DNA from 3 places in the Mesorhizobium sp. Cs1321R2N1 genome. Region 1 is predicted to be linked to each of the others. Evidence: predicted binding sites of a transcription regulator. Region 1 holds the regulator's gene; each other region holds the start of a gene.
The links. Region 1 encodes LexA, which represses DNA repair genes until DNA is damaged. Its sites were predicted from a motif close to TGTTCNNNNTGTGTTCNG; they were not measured.
Positions count from the first base shown of each region.

Region 2: the regulator LexA is predicted to act here: its motif matches at 3,378-3,395, upstream of O7A61_RS28810 (sel1 repeat family protein).
Region 3: the regulator LexA is predicted to act here: its motif matches at 2,583-2,600, upstream of O7A61_RS18160 (ATP-dependent helicase).

Region 1 covers NZ_JAPYKP010000003.1:71,323-79,413, reverse strand. The annotation lists gene gltX (glutamate--tRNA ligase) at 82-1,506, opposite strand; gene O7A61_RS01575 (ComEC/Rec2 family competence protein) at 1,610-4,063, shown strand; gene lexA (transcriptional repressor LexA) at 4,057-4,800, opposite strand; gene O7A61_RS01565 (GntR family transcriptional regulator) at 5,209-5,982, opposite strand; gene O7A61_RS01560 (ABC transporter substrate-binding protein) at 6,136-7,122, shown strand; gene O7A61_RS01555 (ABC transporter ATP-binding protein) at 7,181-7,960, shown strand; gene O7A61_RS01550 (ABC transporter permease) at 7,966-8,091, shown strand, end outside.
Region 2 covers NZ_JAPYKP010000181.1:380-8,470, forward strand. The annotation lists partial or broken gene O7A61_RS28785 (endonuclease/exonuclease/phosphatase family protein) at 1-446, opposite strand, end outside; gene O7A61_RS28790 (AMP nucleosidase) at 554-2,014, opposite strand; gene O7A61_RS28795 (hypothetical protein) at 2,132-2,326, opposite strand; gene O7A61_RS28800 (hypothetical protein) at 2,368-2,523, opposite strand; gene O7A61_RS28805 (DUF2147 domain-containing protein) at 2,738-3,079, opposite strand; gene O7A61_RS28810 (sel1 repeat family protein) at 3,517-3,783, shown strand; gene O7A61_RS28815 (branched-chain amino acid ABC transporter substrate-binding protein) at 4,215-5,336, shown strand; gene O7A61_RS28820 (acetyl/propionyl/methylcrotonyl-CoA carboxylase subunit alpha) at 5,400-7,382, opposite strand; gene O7A61_RS28825 (O-acetyl-ADP-ribose deacetylase) at 7,435-7,965, opposite strand; partial or broken gene O7A61_RS28830 (carboxyl transferase domain-containing protein) at 7,968-8,091, opposite strand, start outside.
Region 3 covers NZ_JAPYKP010000068.1:22,357-30,447, reverse strand. The annotation lists gene O7A61_RS18165 (glucose/quinate/shikimate family membrane-bound PQQ-dependent dehydrogenase) at 66-2,381, opposite strand; gene O7A61_RS18160 (ATP-dependent helicase) at 2,641-5,352, shown strand; partial or broken gene O7A61_RS18155 (ferritin family protein) at 5,390-5,703, opposite strand; gene O7A61_RS18150 (trimethylamine methyltransferase family protein) at 5,827-7,380, opposite strand; partial or broken gene O7A61_RS18145 (glycine cleavage T C-terminal barrel domain-containing protein) at 7,395-7,589, opposite strand; gene O7A61_RS18140 (esterase-like activity of phytase family protein) at 7,812-8,091, shown strand, end outside.

The DNA.
Region 1 (8,091 bases):
GTGCGTGCCAGATTGGGCCAAGCCTAATGTTGCACTGCGAAACGCGCCTTTCAATGCCAATCTTCTTGGGCCAGTTTGCTCCTAATCGATTTGATCCGCTATGCGCGCCAGGCTTTCCTCACGCCCCAGCACGGCCAGCACGTCGAACACGCCCGGCGAGGTGCTTTTGCCGGTCAAGGCAGCCCGCAGCGGCTGGGCCACGGCGCCGAGCTTATGGCCGCCAGCCAGCGCATAGTCGCGGATCGCGGCCTCGGCCGTGGCGGCTGTCCAGTCGCCGGACAGCGCGTTCAAAGCTTCGTGAGCGCCGCGCAGGATCTTGCGGGCATCGTCATTGAGCAGGAGTGCCGCCTTGTCGTCGATCGGCAGCGGCCGCGCGGCAAACAGGAAGCCGGCGCCGTCGACGAGCTCGACCAGCGTCTTGGCGCGCTCCTTCAGGCCCGGAAGTGCTGCCAGCAATTGCGCCTTGTTCTTCTCGTCGAGGCGCGCCGCCATTGCCGGGCCACCCTCCAGATAGGGCAAGGTGGCGATGAAAATGTCGAACAATTCGGTGTCGGCCATGCGGCGCATATGGACGCCGTTCAGCGCCTCGAGCTTGGCGAAGTCGAAGCGCGCCGCGCCCTTGTTGACGTCGCCGATATCGAACCAGGAGATCATGTCCTTGATCGACATGACCTCGTCGTCGCCATGGCTCCAGCCCAGCCGCGCCAGGTAGTTCAGCAGCGCCTCGGGCAGATAGCCCATGGCGCGGTAGGCCTCGACGCCCAGCGCGCCGTGGCGTTTCGACAGCTTGGCGCCGTCGGCGCCATGGATCAGCGGGATGTGCGACATCGACGGCACGTCCCAGCCCATGGCGTTGTAGATCACGGTCTGGCGTGCGGCATTGGTCAGGTGATCGTCGCCACGGATGATATGGGTGATGCCCATGTCGTGGTCATCGACGACGACGGCATGCATATAGGTCGGGTTGCCGTCCGAACGCAGGATGATGAAATCGTCGAGATCCTTGTTGGGGAAACGCACCTCGCCCTGGACCCGGTCCTGCACCACCGTCTCGCCCTCGGTCGGTGCCTTGATGCGGATGGCACCCTTGACGCCGGCGGGTGCCTCCGACGGGGCGCGGTCACGCCAGTGGCCGTTATAGCGTGGCGGCAGGCCCTTGGCGCGTGCTGCCTCGCGCATCGCCTCGAGCTCGGCTGAAGTCTCGTAGCTGTAATAGGCCTTGCCCAGGCGCACCAGCTCCTCGGCCACCTCCCGGTGGCGCGGCGCGCGCTCGAATTGGGAGACCGAGTCACCATCCCACGACAGGCCGAGCCAGGTCAGGCCGTCCAGAATGGCCGATGTGGCCGCATCGGTCGAACGCTCGCGATCGGTGTCCTCGATGCGCAGCAGCATCATGCCGCCGGTGTGCTTGGCATAGAGCCAGTTGAACAGCGCCGTGCGCGCGCCGCCGATATGCAGATAGCCGGTCGGCGAGGGAGCAAAACGGGTGATGACCTTGTCGGGCATGGAACTCTCGGAAAACGTCTGAAGCTGAGTGCGGAGTGCGCGGACTTTCGCGCGTCGCGCGTTCATGTAGCATAGGGTGTCGAGGGCGCAAGGGGCAGACCCGATGACTGGACGAGGCCGAGGCTCGGATCGGGGCGAGGGCGCCATTGTCGGCGTCAGCGAGCGATCGCTGTTTGCGACGCCTCCTGCGATCCCGCTGCCATCGCCGCTCGTGGCTGCGCCCGCAACCCAGCCGCTGCAGGCGGATAGCCCGGCGCCAACTCCATCTCCTGCCGCACGCAGAATTGTGCGCGTGCGCCGGCAAATCGGCCTGGTATCCTTGCCTCGCCTGCGTCACGTCGTGGCCAAGGCGGCGGAGCTGGAACTCGACCGGGGCATCGCCTTCCTGCTGGTGCCGGTCTGCCTGGCCGTTGGGGCGATCTGCTACTTTTCGCTGGCGTCCGAGCCCGATTTTGCAGAGCCTGTCGCGGTCGTGGTTCTGGCGGCGGTCTGTGCATTCGTCTCGCGCTCCTGGCCGAAAACCCATCTGTGTTTCATGGCGGTGCTGTTGTGTGCGCTTGGCCTGCTTGCGGCGAAGGTCGAAACATGGCGAGCCGGAACCCGGATGCTGGGCTCGGAAATCTCGACGCAACTGACCGGCCGCGTGATCTCGCTCGAGGAGATGGAGAGCGGCCGCATCCGGCTGACCATGGACGTGATTTCGACCGCCCGGCCGAAACTGCGCTACGCGCCTGAAAGGGTCCGGCTTTCGGCACGCAAGATACCGCCCGAAATGACTGCCGGCTCGCTTGTCACAGGTTATGCCAAACTGCTGCCGCCGACCGGCCCGGTGCGGCCGGACAGCTACGACTTCTCCTTCGACAGCTATTTCGCCGGCATCGGCGGCAGCGGCTTCTTTCTCGGCAATCCAACGGTTGTCTCCGCCGAAGCCGGTGAGATACCGCTGCCGGCACGCGTGTTTTCAGGCATCGAAAATGCCCGCGAAGCCATCGCCGACCACATCAGGGGCAGCATTGGCGGCGCGGAAGGCGAGATCGCGGCGGCGCTGATCGTCGGCGTGCGGGCCGGCATTCCCGATGAAATCAACGAAGCGATGCGGCGCACCGGCATCTATCACATCATCTCGATTTCGGGTCTGCATATGGCGCTGGTGGCCGGCACCATCATGGGTCTGCTGCGCGGCGCCTTCGCGCTGTTTCCAGGCTTTTCCGCGCGCCGGCCGGTGAAGAAATACGCCGCCGCCGCCGCACTGTTTTCGATCGCCGCCTATCTCGTCATTTCGGGCGTCGTCGTCGCGGCCGAACGCAGCTTCATCATGCTGGCGGTGATGCTGATCGCCGTCTTGTTCGATCGCGCGGCGCTGACCATGCGCAATCTGGCGATCTCGGCGATCGCCGTTATCCTGGTTTCGCCGCACGAGGTCGTCGGCCCGAGTTTCCAGATGTCGTTCGCGGCAACCGCAGCCTTGGTTGGCGCCTATGCCGGCTGGGCCGACCACCATGCGGGAAAGACGAGGCCTCCGCCGCCAAAGCGATCCCTACCCGGATTTCTGACGCGAAAATTCCTCTTGGCGACAGGTGGATTGGCCATGACGTCCATCATCGCCGGCAGCGCGACGGCACTGTTTGCCATCTGGCATTTCCAGCGGGTGTCACCGCTCAGCCTGTTCGCCAATCTGGCCGTCATGCCGATCGTATCGATCGTGATGTTCCTGGCCGTCGCCAGCGCGTTGCTGATGCCGTTCGGGTTGGATTGGCCGGCTCTCTACCTCATGGGCAAGGGCCTGACAGCGATGATCGCCATATCGGCGTGGATATCGGAGCGCTCTCCGGTCGATGGAGTCGGACTGATTTCGCAGCAATCCGTGCTGCTGGTCACCGTCGCGCTGGTCATCGCGACGATGGCGACGACGTGGCTCCGGCTCACGGCGGTGCCATTCGCGCTTGCCGGTCTGTTGACTGTGTCGCACACGCGCGCGCCCGATGTGCTGATCTCGGAAGATGCGCGGCTGGTGGCTCTGTCGATCGGCAATGGCGAACTGGCCGTCAACCGGGAACGTCCGAACGAATTCGCAGCCGACAATTGGAAACGCGCTCTGATCTCCGAAACAATCGTCCTACCGGAAATGTTCGACAAGACGGACGGGCAATTCGATATTTCCGCTCCCACCGACCTGCCGCAGGGATCGCCGTTTTATTGCCGCGAAGGCCTGTGCCTTGCCAGGCACCCTTCCGGCGCGATCATCGCCTATGTCGAGGATCGCAAGAACACCTGGAAGGCCTGCGCTTTCGCCGACCTGATCGTCGTCAATGACGCGACCGCCTATGACGCCTGCCATAATCCGCTGGTTCTCGTCGTCACCAAACGCCAGCTCGCCCGCAAGGGGAGTGCCGCCGTTTTCTTCGATCCCCAATCGGCCACGACCCCGGCTGAGATCGAATTCGCCATCGACGGACCATACCGACCCTGGCACGAGCAGCGAAAATTCTCACGCGAGGCGAGGGGGCTGGCCCCCTATAAAAAGGCCGACAAGCCCGATGGTAAGCCAGTTCAGTAGCGCCTGATCAGCCCGACGAGCTTGCCCTGCACCTTGACCCGATCCGGTCCGAAGATGCGTGTTTCGTAGGCTGGATTGGCGGCTTCGAGCGCGATCGAGGCGCCCTTGCGGCGGAACCGCTTCAGCGTTGCTTCCTCCTCGTCGACCAGCGCCACGATGATTTCGCCCGGACTTGCTGTATCGGCATTGCGGATGATGACCGTGTCGCCGTCGAAGATACCGGCCTCGATCATCGAGTCGCCCTTGACTTCCAGCGCATAGTGCTCGCCGCCCATGATCATGTCCGGCGGCACCGAAATCGAATGCGTCTGATGCTGGATGGCATCGATCGGCACACCGGCGGCGATACGACCCATGACCGGGATGGACACGGCTGAAACAGCATCGTCGTCGTTGCCGGCCGCGGGCAGGCGCGAAGGCGCCGTCGCCGGCCTGATCTGGCGGCCGGGACTGCCTTGGCCAAGGCTGCCCTGGATGACGCTTGGCGAGAATTTCTTTGCCGCATTGAGGCCCGGCGCGATCGAGTCCGGCAGCCGCAGCACTTCCAGCGCGCGCGCCCGATTGGGTAGCCGGCGAATGAAGCCACGTTCCTCCAGCGCCGTGATCAGGCGATGGATGCCCGACTTGGAGGCAAGATCGAGTGCTTCCTTCATCTCGTCGAAGGAGGGCGGTATTCCGCTTTCCTTGAGCCGTTCGTGGATGAACATCAGCAGTTCATGTTGCTTGCGTGTCAGCATGGCGGCCCCCAAGGCATTGAACGAAAGGTCTGAACCAGAATCGAAAAAACAAACCCAGAACAAACACTATCCGTTCCAGTTGTGTTCCGCAACTGTTTAAAGTTTAATGAATTTGTTAACGCGTCTGAAGTTTTTTGCCGCGACAGCGGACTGCGGCCGACCCTTTCGGCGATCGGGAGGCATTGAAATCGTTTTGGTTAATGGCCTGTGGCCTATCCTCTGATAGGCCTTGGCATCAGTCTTTCGGAGGGCTCTTCGCGGGTGGATTGTACAATTTATGGATCCATTATTCGCGGAACGAAACGAAACCAAAACGCCAACGATTGGTAGCTTTGGGGCGGCGATGGATCCAGGCGTTTGGCCCACTCCGGCCAGCGCATGCCAATAGGCGTCGCGGAAGCGCTGAAGTCACCCGGAACCCGCTTTCAAACTGCCGGCGCGGGCGGCGTATTTGGTCGCGCCGCTGTCTTCGCTATGGACATAGACGTGCAGGGTATAGCCGATATGCGCCGTCATCAGCGCCTTGGCCCGCTCGACGTCACGATCGAGTGCAGCTTCCATGATCGCTGTATGGTGTTCGATCGCAATCGCTTCGCACAATGCCTCCATAGCCTCTTCATAACCGTCCTTCAGGCCAGCCGCGGCCCGCAATGTCGGCGCCAGGCCGAGAAAACGATGATGCCGTCGCAGCTGATCGGCGATGGTCGAGCGGAATCGCATGAGCCAATTGGAAGTCGCCGCGCTCAGCAGCGCCGCATGGAAAGCTTCGTGGTTCTCGTCCCATTTATCGACGGCCGCATCCGAAGGATCGTCGACCGCGGTCTTGCAACGGGAGAGCCGGTAGTGGGCGGTGACAACGGCATCCTCCCACTCCTTGCCGCCTTTTTCCATCGATTCGAGGAACAGGGGTATCTCGACCACCATCCTGGCGCGTGCCAGGTCCTCCAGTTCGGCCCGCGATACCGGAGCGACGGCAAAACCACGATTGCTGATGGCGGTGACCAGGCGTTCGGCCTCTAGCCGCGACAAGGCTTCGCGCAACGGCGTCCAGCCAACACCATAGGTGCCGCGCAGCGCACTCAGCTTGAGCGGGGCCCCGGGCATGAGGCGCGTCGTCAGGATATCGCGCCGCAACAGCTGATAGGCTGCCTCCGTCTTTGTGGAGATCGTTTGATCCTGCATCGCGGTCCATCCATCGTCTGCCAAAGAAAATTATATATGATGTGGGGGCATGGCAAGAATTATATATAATGTTTGACACGGGCCGACGGACTGACCATGATCGCCGCAGTAGCCGCGCTGCAAACGGCGTCGATCAAATCTGGGAGGGAAATGATGTTGAAGTCGAAATCCGCTTGGCTGTCGGGTTTGTTCTTGGCCGGCGCATTGATGGTGAGCGCCGGCAGTGCCGCCGCCGATCAAATCCGCATCGGCATCGCCAATTTTGGCGAGCATCCGCAATTGAACGCGGCCATAGCCGGCTTCAAGAAGGCGCTGACGGACAATGGCTTCGTCGATGGTAAGGACGTCGTCTATACGGAGAGCCATACCAATTTCGATGCATCGCTGGTGCCGCAGATGATCGCAAAGCTGCAGGCCGAGCAGCCCAAGCTGATCTACACCATCACCACGCCGGTCTCGCAGATCGCCAAGAAAGCGCTCGCGGGCTCCGGCATTCCGATCGTCTTTGCCGCGGTCACCGATCCGGTGGCGGCCAAGCTCGTGCCGTCGTGGGACTCGGGTGATGAAGGCATGACTGGCGCCACCGATCTTCAGGATGTTGCCGCGGTGATGGCCTTCACCAAGAAGCTGTTGCCAAACGCCAAGCGTTTTGGTGTGCCTTACAATCCCGGTGAAGCCAACGACGTTGCCCTGATCGAGAAGATCAAGGCGGCGGCACCGGCCGCCGGTTTCGAGGTCGTGGAAGTCGGCATCGACAACGTCAATGACATTCAGCAACGCATCGCCTCGCTCGCCGGGAAAGCCGATGTGATCTACGGACCGACCTCGAACCTGATCCAGCCGGCGATCGCCGCTGTCTCCGCCGCCGCGCGCCAGGCCGGCATCCCGGTCGTCAACGCCGATGACAGCGCGGTCCGCAACGGCACCGTGCCGGCGAGCTTCGCGGTCAATTATACGCAGGTCGGGATCAACGCCGGCAACATCGCGGCCGAAATCCTCAAGGGCAAGGATCCCAAGACGATCGCACCGTCACGCCCGGCCTACAAGGACCACATGGCGTTGATCTCGCGCAAGGCGATGGCTGCGTTCGGCATCGAAATACCGGCTTCGATGGCCGATTGCGGCTGCATCGTCGACTGACATCGGCGCTGTGAGGGTGACGGCGCGGGCGCTGTCACCACAAGGTCAGGGAGGAACGATGCTCGAGATCCGATCCGCGCGTAAGGTATTCTACAAGGGCCAGGCTGACGAGAAGATCGCGCTGGACGGTCTCAGCCTGTCGCTGGCCACAGGCGAGTTCGGCATCGTCATCGGCTCCAACGGGGCCGGCAAGAGCAGCATGCTCAACGCCATTTCCGGCGCTCTGATCCTCGATTCCGGCCAGATTCTGATCAATGGCGCCGATGTGACTGGTATGCCGGTGCACAAGCGCGCCTCGAGACTGGCTCGCGTATTCCAGGATCCGATGCGCGGCACCGCCGCCAGCATGACGGTTGCTGAAAACATGCTGCTGGCTGATTTGCGCAGCAGCAAGCGCACCTTACGCCAGGGGCTGAACGCCACCCGCCTTGCGTCCTACAGGGAACGCCTGTCGATACTGGGTCTCGGCCTTGAAAACCGCCTCGACACACGCGTCGACCTGCTCTCGGGCGGGCAGCGGCAATCCTTGTCGCTGATCATGGCGGTCGGCGGATCGCCTGACTTGCTGCTGCTCGACGAACATACCGCGGCACTTGATCCGCGCACGGCCGAGATTGTCATGCAGGCGACGGTGCGCGCCGTCAGCGCGCTGAAGCTGACGACTTTGATGGTGACCCACAACATGCAGCACGCCGTCGACTATGGCAGCCGCGTGATCATGCTCGACGCGGGCCGCGTCCTTCTGGAAGTTAGCGGCGAGGAGAAGGCGAGGGTCACGGTTATCGATCTGATCGGCCATTTCTCCGTCAAAACCGACCGCATGTTGCTGGCGAGCTGATCACCATGGGTTTTGTTCAGGACATTCTCGCCAGCTTCGTCGCGATCATGCCGGTCACCATGGCGCAGAGCCTGATCCTGGCCTTTGTCGTGCTCGGGATCATGATCCCGTTTCGCATGCTGAATTTTCCC
Region 2 (8,091 bases), on a different contig from region 1:
GCGATGTAGCCAAGCTCGGTCGTCCACATCGCCGACACCTCGTCGAGCGTGATCACGTCCGGATTGGTGCGGCCGATCAGTGAGAGCACTTTCTTCGGCGTTGGATTGTTGAAGCGAAGGTTCATCTGCAGCAGGCTGTAGACGATCTGGTCGGCGGGCTTGGCAACCGCCGGCTGCGGCCACAGCCTTGGCAATGCGCTTGCCGTCGTGGCCAGGCAGGCGACGGCGAAGAGCAGTGCCGCGGCCGCCTGCAGCCGGTAGGAACTCGCAAGCAGTGGCAGCGCCAAAAGCGCCATCAGCACGCTGAGGTGAATGCGAAAATGCGAAAAGGAATCGAAAGCGGGATGCAACGCGCCGAAAAACCCGGCCAACAAAGCGGCCGACAATGCCGTCATCGCCAGGAATGCCAGCCCAGCCATCATGTTCAAGCGCGCGCCTGTCATCATTGGGTCGTGTCTGCCGAATGCCGCCTGACGATCCGTTCGATTGCTTATCGGCCAAATTGCGGCCGAGCAAGACGACGAATTGCCTCGCCGAGCCTTCAAGCGACCGCCTACTGGAATGCTGTCTCCGAAAAGCTCCGGAGCTTGCGCGAATGCAGCCGCTCCATCGGCATCTCGGCCAGCTTTTCCATCGCCCTGATGCCGATGGTCAGGTGTTGCGCCACCTGACGCTTGTAGAACTCTGTCGCCATACCAGGCAATTTCAACTCGCCATGCAGCGGCTTGTCGGAAACGCACAGCAGCGTGCCGTAGGGGACGCGGAAGCGGAAGCCATTGGCGGCGATCGTTGCCGATTCCATATCGAGGGCGATAGCGCGCGACTGCGACAGGCGCTGCACCGGTCCGCGCTGGTCGCGCAGTTCCCAATTGCGGTTGTCGATGGTGGCGACGGTGCCCGTGCGCATGATGCGCTTCAGATCATAGCCCGACAGGCCGGTGACCTCGGCTACTGCTTCCTGCAGCGCAACCTGGATCTCGGCCAACGGCGGGATCGGCACCCACACCGGCAGATCGTCGTCCAGCACGTGGTCTTCGCGCACATAGGCATGCGCGAGCACATAATCGCCCAGCGCCTGGGTGTTGCGCAGCCCGGCGCAGTGACCAAGCATCACCCAGGCATGTGGCCGAAGCACCGCGATATGGTCGGTAATGGTCTTGGCGTTGGAAGGACCCACGCCGATATTGACCATGGTGATGCCACCATGGTTCGGCTTCTTCAGATGGTAGGCCGGCATCTGCGGCAGGCGCTGTGGCGCTACGCCTTCACTGGGAGCGCTCTGCCCGGACCGGGTGATAACGTTGCCAGGTTCGACAAATTCCGTGTAGCCTTCACCACCGTTTTCCATCAGGTCGCGGGCGCGGGCGACGAACTCGTCGATATAGAACTGATAGTTGGTGAACAGCACGAAATTCTGGAAATGCTGCGGGCTGGTTGCAGTGTAGTGCGTCATGCGGTGCAGTGAATAGTCGATGCGCTGCGCCGTGAACGGCGCCAGCGGCCGGGGCTCGCCGAAGGCGACCTCGAACGTACCGTTGGCGATCTGATCGTCGGTGCCGTCGAGATCCGGCACGTCGAACAGGTCGCGGATCGGCCGCTTGATACGTTCGGCATCGGCGCCGTCGACATAGGTGCCTTCCAGGAAAGCGAAATGCAGCGGGATCGGCGTGGTCGATTCCGAGACGGTCACCGACACGCCGTGATTGCGCATGATCAGCCGAAGCTGCTCGATGAGGTAGGTCTCGAACAGGTCCGGCTGGGTAACCGTGGTGGCGAAATGACCGGGCGTCGGCATGTGGCCATAGGCCTGGCGAGAGTCGACCTGGGTGAACGAACTCGTGGTGACGCCAATCTCGGGGTAGAAGGCCCGGTAGCGCTTGCTGCTGTCGCCGCCGGCGGCAAGGGCCGCGAAGGAATCGCGCAGGAACTTGGTGTTGCGGTCGTAGAGCACCTGCAGCGCGGCAACGGCCTTTTCGGCGTTGTCGAAGCTCTGCCGGCCAAAAGGCTCGGGCATGACGACAGATTCGATGGCTTGGGGATAGATTCGTTTTTCCATGGCCCAATATAGAGACTTGGGCGGCCGGTTGGGAGGGGTGTCGCCGCCGAAGGCACCCAAAGCGCCCTTTTTTCTTCAACCCCGCTGCAGGCTGACCAGCAGAACGAACCCGACGCCAGACTTTCTGAGCGCCGGCGCCTCGATCGTCGAGCCGGCATCGGCGCGCATCATCGGCACCGCCATGACCGGGGCGGCCAGAACGATCAGGATAAGCGCCGCCCGCGGCAGGAGCCGGAGGGTCTTGAGAGTGTTGGCGGCGATGCGGTTCATGATGTCTGTGCTTTTCTTTTCGAGGTCCGGGCTATTTGGTTTCAGTGGCGAAGGTTGGTCTGGCAGGCGAGATGGCAGAGCCTGGTGGCTTCGTCCCAGGAGCGGGGGGAACGGCCCGCTTCGGCGACGAGAATGGCGAAGAACATTCCAAACAGGCTCATCAGCAGGCAGACGATGGTGAAGCGACGAGCAAGCATTGGGTCCGTGTCTCCTTCAACACGCATGAGAATGCCCTGACGCCGCTGAACCGGCTCTGATGCCGGCGTTCATCTGCGGTTCAAATTGATTGACGCGACGTTGGCTGGCTCGCCGCCGGCCCCGGACGGCGATCGGGTGCGACGGTCAGCGCATCGGTAAAACGAAAACGGGGCCCGCCGGGGCCCCGTTTTGAGATCACTGGGAAATGGTCGATTAGAGCTTGTGCCAGGTCTGGCTCTTGCAGATCAGTCCGCCGAGCACGCAGCCGCTCATCTTGAGCGAGGCGCCCGATAATGTCGCCTTGCCCGAATAGGTCTTGTCGTTTGCCGGGTCGGTGATGTTGCCGGTATATTTGTTGTCGCCGGCCGCCTTGAGCGAGCCGATGGTCTTGCCGGCATATTTGCCGGACTTGAGCGTGATGGAAAATGAACCGCCGCCTGAAATGGCCGCCGTGTCGCCTTCCTGCGTTTTCCAGTTGCCCTCGATCGGATCGGCCCACGCCGCGCCGCTCAGGATCAACGTGGCCGCCAGGGCCAGGCTCACTTTTCGAAACATGTCTTCCTCCCTTTGGATAGCCGGCCGGATGCTCCGCCTCGCCGGTCTGCCGCTTACGCAAACGTAAGCTAATCCAGCTTCCGTCAAAACAAAAGCGGTGCCGCTACGGAAGACCTTGGCATTTTGAAAGCGCCTGAATTCGCTCTGTCGGCGCGGAAATGAAAACGATCGGCTCGTCGCGTTTGTTTCCCGTGGTTAGCGGAGTGTTGATTGCGGCCGTGAAAATTTTCGTCAAATTTGGCGAAAACCAGCCGAATTGCTGGCTCCGTATCCTTAACGAATTTCTGTGTTTACCTCTTGTTTTAGCTTTGTTTTCCTCAAATTAAGCACGCCATTTAACGACGGATTCAAGCCTGCGCGGCATTCTCGAAAGCATCGAAAGAGCGGCCCGGACAACACAACGGAGGCAGCTCTCGGGAGCCAGACAGGGGACTAAAATGGCACGTTTTGAAATGCTTGAAGCAGGCTTCGGCGCCATGGGGGCAACTGCCCAGGCCGACATTCTTTTCGAACTGGGCATGATGTATGCGACCGGCCGCGATTGCGAGACCGACGTCGTTGCCGCCCACAAATGGTTCAACATCGCCGCCATCAAGGGTTCGGCCCGCGCCGCCGAGCTGCGCTCGGAACTCTCGGCGGCCATGTCGAAGGTCGAGATCGCCAAGGCGCTGCGCGAAGCCCGCGAATGGATGACCATGCACTGAGTTCCGCCAGACGGGAACGCTCCGGCCAAGACCGCTGAAAGACGGTCGGGCCAACAGGGATAGGCTGCGCAGACAGCCAGGCCACAGGCCAACAACAAAGAGAATGCGGCAGGCCGACAGGTCCAAGCCGCCCGACGAACCATGATCCCGAAAGTGGAATCGGGGCTTCGGCAAGATCATGGCCACAGGAAGACAGGGAAGGTGGGTTGGGTTCACAGCGCGGGGGCGCCGGGGAAACGGCCTGACAGGCAAAAAAGCCACGACCAGCCGGAACAAGGCTGGCGTGGCTTTTTTGCTTGGATGAGGCCAGGCAGGCCCAATCGAGTGGCGCCAATGCGCCTAGACAGGTCCGATGAAGGATGAAATTGTCCCGCCTCTCTGGAAGAAGCGCGGCCGGGGCGGCCGCGCGTGAGTGGAGGAGTTCTATTGTCATGAAAAAAATGAGTATTTTGAGCGCGGCCATTTTCGGCCTGATGATGAGCGCGCCGATCGCATTCGCCGACGACATCACCGTCTCGGTGGTCGGCCCGATGACCGGACAACTCGCGACCATCGGCGACCAGTTCAAGCAGGGCGCACAGGCCGCCGCCGATGCCATCAACGCCGCGGGCGGCGTCAACGGCTCGATGATCAAGCTCGACATCGAGGACGACCAGTGCGATCCAAAACAGGCCGTGTCGGTCGCCAACCGCATCGTTGCCAACGGCGTCAAGTTCATCGACGGTCATGCCTGCTCGGGGTCGAGCATCCCGGCCTCGGCGGTCTACGCTGAAGCCGGTGCGCTGATGATGAGCCCGGCGTCCTCGAACCCGGTGCTGACCGATGCCGCGGCCAAGGCCGGCTGGCCGACGATCATGCGTCTCTATACGCGTGACGACGCGCAGGGCGCCTTCATCGGCCCTTGGATCGCCAAGAAGTATGCCGGCAAGAAAGTCGTCATCCTGCACGACAAGAGCGCCTACGGTCAGGGCGTGGCTGACGCCGTCAGGGCGACCATGAATACTGGTGGCCTCAAGGAAGTCTACTATGACGCCATCAACCCCGGCGAGAAGGACTATTCGGCGCTTGTCACCAAGCTGAAGGATCTCAAGGCCGATGTCGTTTATTTCGGCGGCTACCATCCTGAGGCCGGGCTGATCCTGCGTCAGTCGGCGGAGCAAAACCTGAAGTTCCAGCTGATCATGCCGGATTCGATTGCCTCGCCGGAGTTCTGGCAGGTTGCCGGCCCGGCCGGCGAGGGCACCATGTTCGTGTTCCCGTCGGATCCGCAGGCAAAGCCGGAAGCCAAGGCGGCCGTCGAGAAGATCAAGGCGGGCGGCTTCGTGCCGGAAGGCTTCACGCTATTCTCCTACGCCGTGGTCCAGGCTTTCGCCGAAGGCATCAAGCGTGCCGGCGGCGACGATCCGGCCAAGGTTGCCGAAGCGTTGAAGAACGGCACGCCGATCAGCACCGTTGTCGGCGACGTCACCTTCGACGAGAAGGGCGACCTCAAGAATGCCAGCTACGACATCAACCAGTGGCACGACGGCAAGTACGCGCCGATCGCGCAGTAATCGCTCTGATAGCCCAGGAAATGGCCGGGTTCGTCCCGGCCATTTCTGTTTGCGCCCCGGCTATCAGCTGGTGGCTGAGTTCGACGCGCTCTGTTCCTCGACGAACCGCACCAGCACCGTCCCGTCAGTGACCTGCGCCCCTTCCCCGGCGATCTCGGCGATCACGCCATCATGCGGGGCGGCGATGGTGTGCTCCATCTTCATCGCTTCGAGGATCAGCAGAATTTGCCCCTTGATCACAGCGTCGCCTTTCGCCACGCGCACAAGCTTGACGAGCCCTGGCATCGGCGCGCGCAGGCTGCCGGAGGCGGCAGCTGCTTCATCGCTCCTGGCCAGGGGATCCGGCACGGTGAAAGCATATCCGGCAGCGCCTTCGAACACCGTGATGTGGGCGGGCCAGCGGACGAGGCGGGGAACGGCGCGAAAATCATGCGAATTGGTGCTGTCGTAAGGCGCATCGAGCGCCACCTGAAAGCGTCCGTCCGGCCGCATTGAAACCTTTGCCTGAATTTGCTCGTCGCCGAACTTCAGCCGCATGCGCCGCGCCACGCCGTGGAAATGCGCATAGCCGGCAAGCGACGACCACGGGTCGTCCGACGACGGCAATGCTCCGGCACCCGAGGCCGCCAGGACGGCGGCCGAGATGATTTCGCCGGTCGGCGGCGCGACCGCCGTCAGCGCTTCCTGGTGTCGGCCGATCAGGCCGGTATCGACGTCGCCGGCTGCAAAATCCGGATCGGCCGCAAGAGCGGCAAGAAAAGCGGTGTTGACGGTGGAGCCGGCAATCTCGCTTTGCGCGAGGGCTGTGCGGAGCGCTTCCAGCGCCGCCTGTCTGTCCCCGGCATGGACGACCAGCTTCGCGATCATGGGGTCGTAATAGGGCGAGATGGCATCGCCAGCCCGCACGCCGGTTTCAATGCGCATCGCGGCTCCTTCTGGGGCAACGCCCGGGAATTTCAGGTGGTGCAGCGTGCCCGTCGCCGGCAGAAAGCCCTTGGCCGCGTCCTCGGCATAGATGCGCGCCTCGAAAGCATGACCGGAAAGCGCGATCTCGCTTTGTGTCTTCGGCAGTTTTTCGCCGCTGGCGACCCGCAACTGCCACTCGACCAGATCGGTGCCGGTGACCATCTCGGTGACCGGATGCTCGACCTGCAGGCGGGTGTTCATTTCCATGAACCAGAAGCGGTCGGCCTTGAGGCCTTGCGAGGCGTCGACGATGAACTCGATGGTGCCGGCGCCGGAATAGTTGATTGCCTTGGCCGCCTTCACCGCCGCTTCCGTCATCGCCTTGCGCAAAGCAGGCGTCATGCTGGGGGCGGGGGCCTCCTCGATCACCTTCTGGTGGCGGCGTTGCGCCGAGCAGTCGCGTTCGTAGAGATGCACCGCGTTGCCGAAATTGTCGCCGAACACCTGCACTTCGATATGCCGTGGCTTGTCGACATATTTTTCGACCAGCACACGGTCGTCGCCGAAGGCGGCCTTGGCCTCGCGCCGGGCGCTGGACAGCGCCTCGGAAAAGTCATCGGGATGCTCGACGCGCCGCATGCCCTTGCCGCCGCCGCCGGCACGCGCCTTGATCAGCACGGGATAGCCGATCTCGCGGGCCTTTGAGGCCAGCAGCACGATTTCCTGCGCCTCGCCATGATAACCCGGAACGACCGGAACGCCGGCCTTCTCCATCAGCCGCTTGGCGGCGTCCTTCAGCCCCATGGCGCGGATCGAGGCCGCCGACGGGCCGATGAAAATGAGACCGGCAGTCACCACCTGGTCGACGAAATCGGGGTTTTCCGACAGGAATCCGTAACCGGGATGGATGGCCTGCGCGCCCGTTGCAAGAGCCGCCGCAACGATCCTGTCACCGCGCAGATAACTCTCGCCGACGGGTGAGGGGCCGATATGGACCGCCTCGTCGGCCATCTCGACATGCAGGGATCTCGCATCGGCATCCGAATAGACTGCGACGGTGTGCACGCGGAGCTTGCGCGCTGTGCGGATGACACGGCAAGCGATCTCGCCCCGATTGGCGATCAGGATTTTCGTGAACATGGAGCCTCCCGGATTAGGGTCGGGCGGCGCCATTCCGGCAGGCGCCTAAAATTCATACTTCACCCAATGTTGCAAGAATACGCCGGTATAGTTCCGCCATGGCTTCGTCGAAGCAGCAGAAAACAACGGTTTCGGGAAGCGCGTTCTGCCCGATGAAGTCATTCACCTCATCAATAGCGATTTTGGCGGCGTCATCTTTCGGATATCGGTACACACCGGTCGAGATGGCCGGGAATGCCACCGAGCGGCAATCATTGGCGACTGCTAGTTCAAGCGAACGCCGGTAACAGGAGGCCAGCAATTCGGCTTCGCCCTTGCCGCCGCCTTGCCAGACGGGCCCGACAGTATGGATGATGTGTCGAGCCGGCAGTTTATAACCCTTGGTGATCTTGGCATCGCCGGTCTTGCAGCCATTGAGCATGCGACATTCGAATTCGAGCTCCGGCCCAGCGGCGCGGTGAATGGCTCCATCGACCCCGCCGCCACCGAGCAGCGAGGAGTTGGCAGCATTAACGATGGCATCGACCGCCAGCTTGGTGATGTCGCCGGTGTGAACGCTGATCCGGTCGCCCATGGCGATCATCATCACATCCTGAACACGCCGAAGCGTGTCTCCTCGATCTCGGCGTTGAGCGCGGCCGACAGGCTGAGCGCCAGCACCTCGCGTGTCCTGGCCGGATCGATGATGCCGTCATCCCAGAGCCTTGCC
Region 3 (8,091 bases), on a different contig from region 1:
GGTGCCCAGCCTGAAGGCCCATCTGGGGCTCGGCTGATCGTCGGATCGCCGAACCCCGGCACCGCCTATTTCGGCAGCGCGTAGGCCATCACATAATCGCCCGGCTTGGTGCCCACCGAGCCGTGGCCGCCGGCGACGATGACCACGAACTGCCGCCCGTCGGCGACCGTATAGGTCATCGGCGTCGATTGCCCTCCGGCCGGCAGCCGCGCCCGCCAGAGCTGCTTCCCCGATGTCAGGTCGTAGGCGCGCAGATAGTCGTCGACGGCGGCACCCAGGAAGGCAACACCGCCGGCCGTGATCATCGGTCCGCCAATGCCGGGCACCCCGACCTTCAGCGGCAACGGCAGTGGCGTCATGTCGTAGACGGTGCCGTTGCGGTGCTTGTAGGCAATGGTACCGGTCCGAAGATCGACGCCAGCGACATAGCCCCAGGGCGGCGCCTGGCACGGAATGCCGAGCGGCGACAGGAACGGTCCCATCACCACCGCATAGGGCGCGCCGTCATTGCGGTTCAGCCCCTGCTCGCTGCCCTTGGTGTCGCCCGGCGGCGGCACGTCGGCGCGGGGGATCAGCCTGGACGTGAAGGCGAGATAGGTCGGCATGCCGAACATCACCTGCCGCACCGGATCGACCGCAACGCCGCCCCAGTTGAAAGTGCCGAAATTGCCGGGGTAGACCAGCGATCCCTGCAGCGAGGGCGGCGTGTAGCGGCCTTCATAGCGCAATTTATGGAGCGCGATCCGGCAGGCCAGTTGGTCGAACATGGTGATGCCCCACATATCGGCCTCGGTCAGCGGCGGCGGGCTGAAGGAAAGGTCGGATGCCGGCTGCGTCGGCGATGTGTGATCTCCTCCGATGGCGCCGCCCGGCGCTGGCACGTCCTTGACGGGGATGACCGGCTCGCCGGTGCGCCGGTCGAGCACATAGAGGTCGCCCTGCTTGGTCGGCCCGACGAGTGCGGGCACGACGGAACCGTCAGCCTTGGTGATGTCGACCAGGCTCGGCTGCGCCGGCACGTCCATGTCCCAGAGGTCATGGTGCACGGTCTGGCGCACCCATTTCAACTGCCCGGTGTTGAGGTCGAGCGCGGTGATCGAGGAGGAGAATTTCTCGACATTGGCGCTGCGGCCCATGCCGAGCTGGTCCGGTGTCTGGTTGCCGAGCGGCACGTAGAGCAGGCCGAGCTTCTCGTCGGCGCTCGGCGTCGACCACATATTGGGCGAGTTGGCGGTGTAGGTCTGGTCGGCCGCCAGCGGCGTCGTCTGGTCCGGATTGCCGGAATCCCAGTTCCACAGCAGCTTTCCGGTGCTCGCATCATAGGCGCGGATGACGCCGGACGGCTCCTGCGTCGAATAATTGTCGTTGACCGCGCCGCCGACGATGATCTTGCCGCCCGCGATCAGCGGCGCCGAAGTCGAGTAGTAATAGCCCGACTTCGGATACGGCATGTTGGCCAACAAATTGAGCGTGCCGCCCTCGGCGAAGGCCGGGCAAACCTGCCCGTTGGCGGCGTCGAGCGCGATCAGCCGGGCATCCGAGGTCGGTAGGTAGACGCGTGCCGCGCAGGGCTGACCGGCGGCGCCCGAAGCATCGGCATAATAGGAAACGCCGCGGCAGGTCTGGTGCTGGCGGTCCTTGTCGAGCTTGACCTTGGGATCATAGCGCCACTTCTCCTTGCCGGTCGCCGCATCGACGGCGATGGCGAAGTTGTGCGGCGTGCAGATATAGAGCGTGTCGCCAATTTTAAGGGGTGTCACCTGGTAGGTGGTCTCGCCGACATCGTCCGGCCCCTTCACGTCACCGGTGCGGTAGGTCCAGGCCGGCTGCAGATTGGCGACATTGTCCGGCGTGATCTGGTCGAGCGGCGAATAGCGCTGGCCGAACTGCGTGCGCCCGTAATAGTGCCATTCGCCCGCCGGCACATCGCCGCCGAGATTGGCGTTGGGAATCACCTTGTCGGTGTCGAGCGCGCCGCCGATGTCCTTCGGGTCCGCGGTCATCGAATAGCCGGCCACCGCCAGCGATGCCAGCACGGCAAGGATCAGAGGCGCGCGGCCGTCCGGACCGGCAAGGCCCCGCCGCGCCCAAGGCGTCAGCAGCCACAGCGCAACCAGCACGATGATGCCGCCGCGGGGGCCGAGTTCCCACCAGTCGAAGCCGGTTTCCCAGACCGCCCAGGCGAGCGTGCCGAGCACGATTGCCGCATAGAGCCAGAGCGCCGTGGAACGGCGCCGGTAGAGCAGCCAGGCGGCAATCAGGAAGGCGAGACCGACAATGATGTAGTACCAGCTGCCGCCCAGCGAGACCAACCAGATACCGCCGGCGCCAACCGCCAGGCCGATGAGGAAGAGGATGAGGGAGGTGATGGTGACAGCCAAGATGATACTCCTTCGACTGTTGCGCGCATGAGGCGGCCCTTGGGCAACCCGGCATTGTGTGCTGCCCCCTGCGCAACTTTCTCCCGACCGCCGCGCCTGTCAAGCGTGGGTCATGGGTCCGCGGCAGCAACCCCCTTTCGCCTGAGGTTGTTCACAACGCCGGCCGCCATGTCGCTCAAGTGGCCGTATCAGGCAGTTTACCAGAACAAAACGTAGACAGTTCTGGTCTTTCGCTACCGAATCACTACATTCGGGGGCGATGTCCGGCTTTTCCGAAGACATGCCCTTTTTTGACGAACCCGATGCGCGGCCCACGGCCCCGTCGGGCATTGCCGCGCGCGCCATGGCTGCCCGCGGCGGCCAAAACAATGCGCCGGACTATCTGAGGGGGCTTAATCCCGAGCAGCGGCTGGCGGTGGAGACAACCGAAGGACCGGTTCTGGTGCTGGCCGGCGCCGGCACCGGCAAGACCCGCGTGCTGACCACCCGCATCGCCCACATCCTCGCCACCGGCAGGGCGTTCCCGTCGCAGATCCTCGCCGTCACCTTTACCAACAAGGCCGCGCGCGAGATGAAGCAGCGCATCGGCATCCTGATCGGCGAAGGCAATGTCGAAGGCATGCCCTGGCTCGGCACCTTCCACTCGATTGGCGTGAAGCTGCTGCGCCGCCATGCCGAGCTTGCCGGCCTGAGATCCGACTTCACCATCCTCGACACAGACGACGTCGTGCGGCTGATCAAGCAGCTCATCCAGGCCGAGGGCCTGGATGACAAGCGCTGGCCCGCGAAACAGTTCGCCCAGATGATCGACGGCTGGAAGAACAAGGGCCAGGGCCCGGCCGACATCGCCGAGGGCGATGCGCGCAGCTTCGCCAACGGCAAGGGCCGCGAGCTCTACAAGGCCTATCAGGAGCGCCTGCAGACACTGAACGCCTGCGACTTCGGCGACTTGCTCTGCCACCCGATCCGCATCTTCCGCGCCAATCCCGATGTGCTGAAGGACTATCACCGGCGCTTCAAATACATCCTCGTCGACGAATATCAGGACACCAACACCGCCCAGTACATGTGGCTGCGCCTGCTGGCGCAAAGGCCCGAAGGCAAGCCAATCTCCCCCCATGTGGGGGAGATGTCCGGCAGGACAGAGGGGGGCGCCTCGCACCGACAGGTCGGCGGGACAGCGCCCCCCTCTGTCGCCTCCGGCGACATCTCCCCCTCTAGGGGGGAGATTGGGCGCTCTTCGGCCGAATCCCGCACCACCGTTAATATCTGCTGCGTCGGCGACGACGACCAGTCCATCTATGGCTGGCGCGGTGCCGAGGTCGACAACATCCTGCGCTTCGACAAGGATTTTCCCGGCGCCACCATCATCCGGCTGGAGCGCAATTACCGCTCGACCGCGCACATACTGGGCGCCGCCTCCCATCTCATCGCCTACAATGAGGGCCGTTTCGGCAAGACGCTGTTCACCGATCGCAACGATCCCGAGGACGGCAAGGTCAACGTCCACGCCGCCTGGGATTCGGAGGAGGAAGCCCGCGCCATCGGCGAGACCATCGAGGCCTACCAGCGCCAGAAGCATAATCTCAATGACATGGCGATCCTTGTCCGCGCGTCCTTCCAGATGCGCGCCTTTGAGGACCGCTTCATCACGCTCGGCCTCAACTACCGCGTCATCGGCGGCCCGCGTTTTTACGAACGCATGGAAATCCGCGACGCGCTGGCCTTCTTCCGCGTCGTCGCCAACAGCACCGACGACCTCGCCTTCGAGCGCATCGTCAATGTGCCCAAGCGCGGCCTGGGCGAAGCGACCATCCGCCAGATCCACGACACGGCGCGCGGCTTGCGCATCCCGATGCTGGAGGCGGCGGGCACACTCGCCGAGAGCGACGAGCTGAAGCCGAAGCCGCGCGCCGCGCTGCGCGAGGTCGCGGCCAATTTCGAACGCTGGCAGAAGGCGCTGGAAACCACGCCGCACACCGAGCTCGCCGAGACCATTCTCGAAGAGAGCGGCTATACCGACATGTGGAAGAACGACCGCTCGGCGGAAGCCCCCGGCCGGCTGGAGAACCTGAAGGAACTGATCCGCTCCATGGAGGAGTACGAGTCGCTGCGCTCCTTCCTCGAACATGTCGCGCTGGTCATGGATGCCGAGCAGAATGCCGGGCTCGATGCCGTTTCCATCATGACGCTGCACTCGGCCAAGGGCCTCGAATTCGAGACCGTCTTCCTGCCCGGCTGGGAGGAAGGCCTCTTTCCCCACCAGCGCGCGCTGGACGAAGGCGGCCGTTCAGGCCTGGAGGAAGAGCGGCGGCTCGCCTATGTCGGCCTGACGCGGGCCAAGAAGAACCTGCATATCTGGTTCGTCTCCAATCGCCTCATCCACGGCCTGTGGCAATCGACCATCCCGTCACGCTTCCTCGAGGAACTCCCGGAAGCCCATGTCGAGGTCGCCGAAGCCGGCAACTCCTACGGCGGCTACGGCAATCCCTATGGCGGCGGCTCGTTCGCGTCCGGCCGTGGCGGCGGCCAAGGGGCGGGAAGACAGAACCCGTATGGCGCCTCGCGCTTCGACAATATCGGCGGCAATTCGGGCGGCGGGGAAAAGTCCGGCGCCTTCTCCAACACCTATTCGACGCCGGGCTGGCAGCGCGCACAGGCCAACCGCACCGAGGCGACCGACCGCAACTGGGGCACGCGTTCGGGCCATCAGGTCGAACGCATCGGCTATGGCGAGACAGACTCCGGCTACGGCGCCGGCCGCACCAGCGTAAAGGGCCGCACCATCGACGGCGAACTGGTCGCCAAATCCGTCTCCGACACCCCGTCGGCTTTCAGCGTCGGCGACCGCGTCTTCCACCAGAAATTCGGCAACGGCAATATTTCAGCCATCGAAGGCAACAAGCTGACCATCGACTTCGACAAGGCCGGCCAGAAACGCGTGCTGGACGGGTTTGTCGCGGCGGTGTGAGTTGAATGCGGCTAGCCTCGTAGGCCGGCTTTCCACCTCAATCCACCTTCTTCTCGCCCTTCTCGCCAGCCCTCACAATATCCCCCGTGGTGAACAGAATCTCCTTCAGTTCCACGCGCCAGTCCGTCTTCTGGCGCAGCAGGAATTCGAGGTCCATGCCGAAATGCTTGAACTCCTCGCTCTGCGCGTTTTCATGATCGCCTTGGCTTGCGGGTTCTTTTCGACCGACATGCGCTGTTCGTACCAGCTGATCGCTTCCGCCTCCTCGATCAGCGAGGCGATCATGCGGGCAAAGGTCCGCACTTCCTGCGACAGTTCTTCCGGCGGTTCGTGATACTGGTCGAAACCCATGTCGTCCTCCCTCAACGGCTCGCAAATGGAGCCAGGCATTGGCCCGCTTCCATGAATGCGTGGGAAGCGCCGCGGGTTCCGGGACAACGGCCACAATTCAGGACGGTGGATCCGCGAGCTATCTCACGACACGGGCGCCGCGCCGCCCTCTTTCGTGCGCCGCGCGATGAATGCATCGAGCACGCCTGACGTGGCGGCCGCCGTTGCCGGCGGCTCGAAATCGGCGAGGATGCGTTTCCAGACGCCGGTGGCGCGTTCGGTGGCGTTCTTCGACCCGCTTTGCGTCCAGTTGCCGAAATTCGACCAGTCGGCCACCAGCGGCTCGTAGAAGGCGGTACGGTAGCGCGCCATGGTATGGCTGGCCGAGAAGAAGTGGCCGCCCGGCTGCACTTCGGCTATGGCCTCGAAGCCGATTGCGTCGTCGTCGCCGGGGGTCGCGTGGCAAAGTTCCGCGACCGTCTGCAGCGCTTCGATGTCGGTGACCAGCTTTTCCAGGGAAACACTCAAGCCCCCTTCCAGCCAGCCGGCCGCATGGATGCAGACGGTGGCGCCCGAAAGCACCGAGCCCCACAGCGCGAACTGCGTCTCGTGCGCGGCCTGCGCGTCCGAAATGTTGGCAGCGCTGCCGCCGCCCGAGCGCCAGGGCAGACCGGTGAAGCGCGCCAGTTGGCCTGCACCCAGTGTGGCCTTGACGTGCTCCGGCGTGCCGAAGGCCGGTGCTCCCGATTTCATGTCGACATTGGAGGAGAAGGAACCGTAGACCACCGGCGCGCCCGGCCGCACGATCTGCGCCAGCGTCAGCCCGGCCAGCGCTTCGGCATGCTGCAAAGTCAGGGCGCCGGCCACCGTGATCGGCGCCATCGCACCGGCCAGGCAGAACGGCGTGATGATCAGGACCTGGCCCGCCTTGGCGAAGTCGATAATGCCTTGCGCCATGGGAATATCGAGCTGGCGCGGCGAGTTGGTGTTGATGACGGTGTAGCAATGCGCGCCCGAGCGGAACTCGTCTTCGGACAACCCACGAGCCAGCCTGATCATCTCGAAACTGTCATCGACCTGCGGCGTGCCGCGCGCGAACACGAACGGGAATTTGTCGGACAGCGTCAGCTGCGCCCGATTGACGGCATAGTGGCGAAAACGATTGTCGATGTCCTGCGGTTCGATACACGGCCCCAGCATGTGCAAGACATCGAAATGCTGCACCAGCTTGATGAGCTCCTCGAAGGCGACCAGCGTTCCAGGCCGCCGGCCGCGGTCGAGATCGGTGACGTTGGGCGCGCCGGAGCCCGCCAGGAATGTCATGGCGCCCAATTCGAGCGACAGATCGCGAGCGCGCGCGCCTGCATTGGCGTGGATCGATCGCGGCGCCGAGGCTAAGGCTGCCACCACCATGTCGCGGCCGATGCGCACCATGTCGGTTTCGGGATCGACCAGGGCGCCGGCGCGGGCAAGCACCTCGCGCGCCTCGGGCAGCAGCACCTTGATGCCCAGTTCTTCCAGCACGCGCAGCGCCGTGTCGTGGATCGACGCCACCTGGTCGTTGGAAAAGATCGGCTGTGGCAGGAATGGGTTCTTCAGCGAGCGGTAATTGGGCTTGCGGCTTGATTCGCTGCCGGCCTCGCCCGTGCGTCCGCGCCGGCGTTCGCGCCTGCTGTCTCGTGCCGCGTCATCGATCATCGCGAATTCCCTCCTCATTGCCGCATCGCCTTGCCCTGGGGATCATAGGGCGAGACCGCGATGACCCGCGCAGGCCGTCCGACGCCGACACTGTGCACGCAAAGCTGCGTCCCCTCCCCGGCGAAATCGTCGTCCACCAACGCCAGCGCGACGCTCTTGCCGATCGTGTAGCCAAATCCGCCCGAGGTGACGAAGCCTGCGCGGCGGCCTCAAGGCTTCCCTTCCGGTCAGTTCGAAGCCGGCACCCTATATGTGCTAGACATAAGTGTCCAGTACGCTGGTGGACCGGCATCGCGCGCTGTCACGCAAGCATCATGTTCACGCCTTAGATCGCTTTTGGGGAAGGCGCGCACGGCATCGTCGATGCGGCACCTCTTTCCGTTTTTGCCCTTCGGCCGCTCCGGCATGCTTCGTCACAAAGAGGATTGTCCATGAAACACCCGCACCGAACCGCTTCGCTCGGCGTCGCGCTGGCCTTGTTCACCGCCCTGACACCGGCGCTTGCCGACGGCGTGGCCTACATCAACAAGGGCCTTGTCGGCGTCGGCCGCATGCCGGCTGCTCAGCGCGACAAGTTCGGCGAGACCTTCGGCTCGGGCTCCGGCATGGCAATCGACACTACAGGCTGGACGCATGATGCCGGCACCTACAAGGGATCGCTCTGGCTCCTGCCCGACCGTGGCTACAATGTCGCCGGCACCACGGACTACC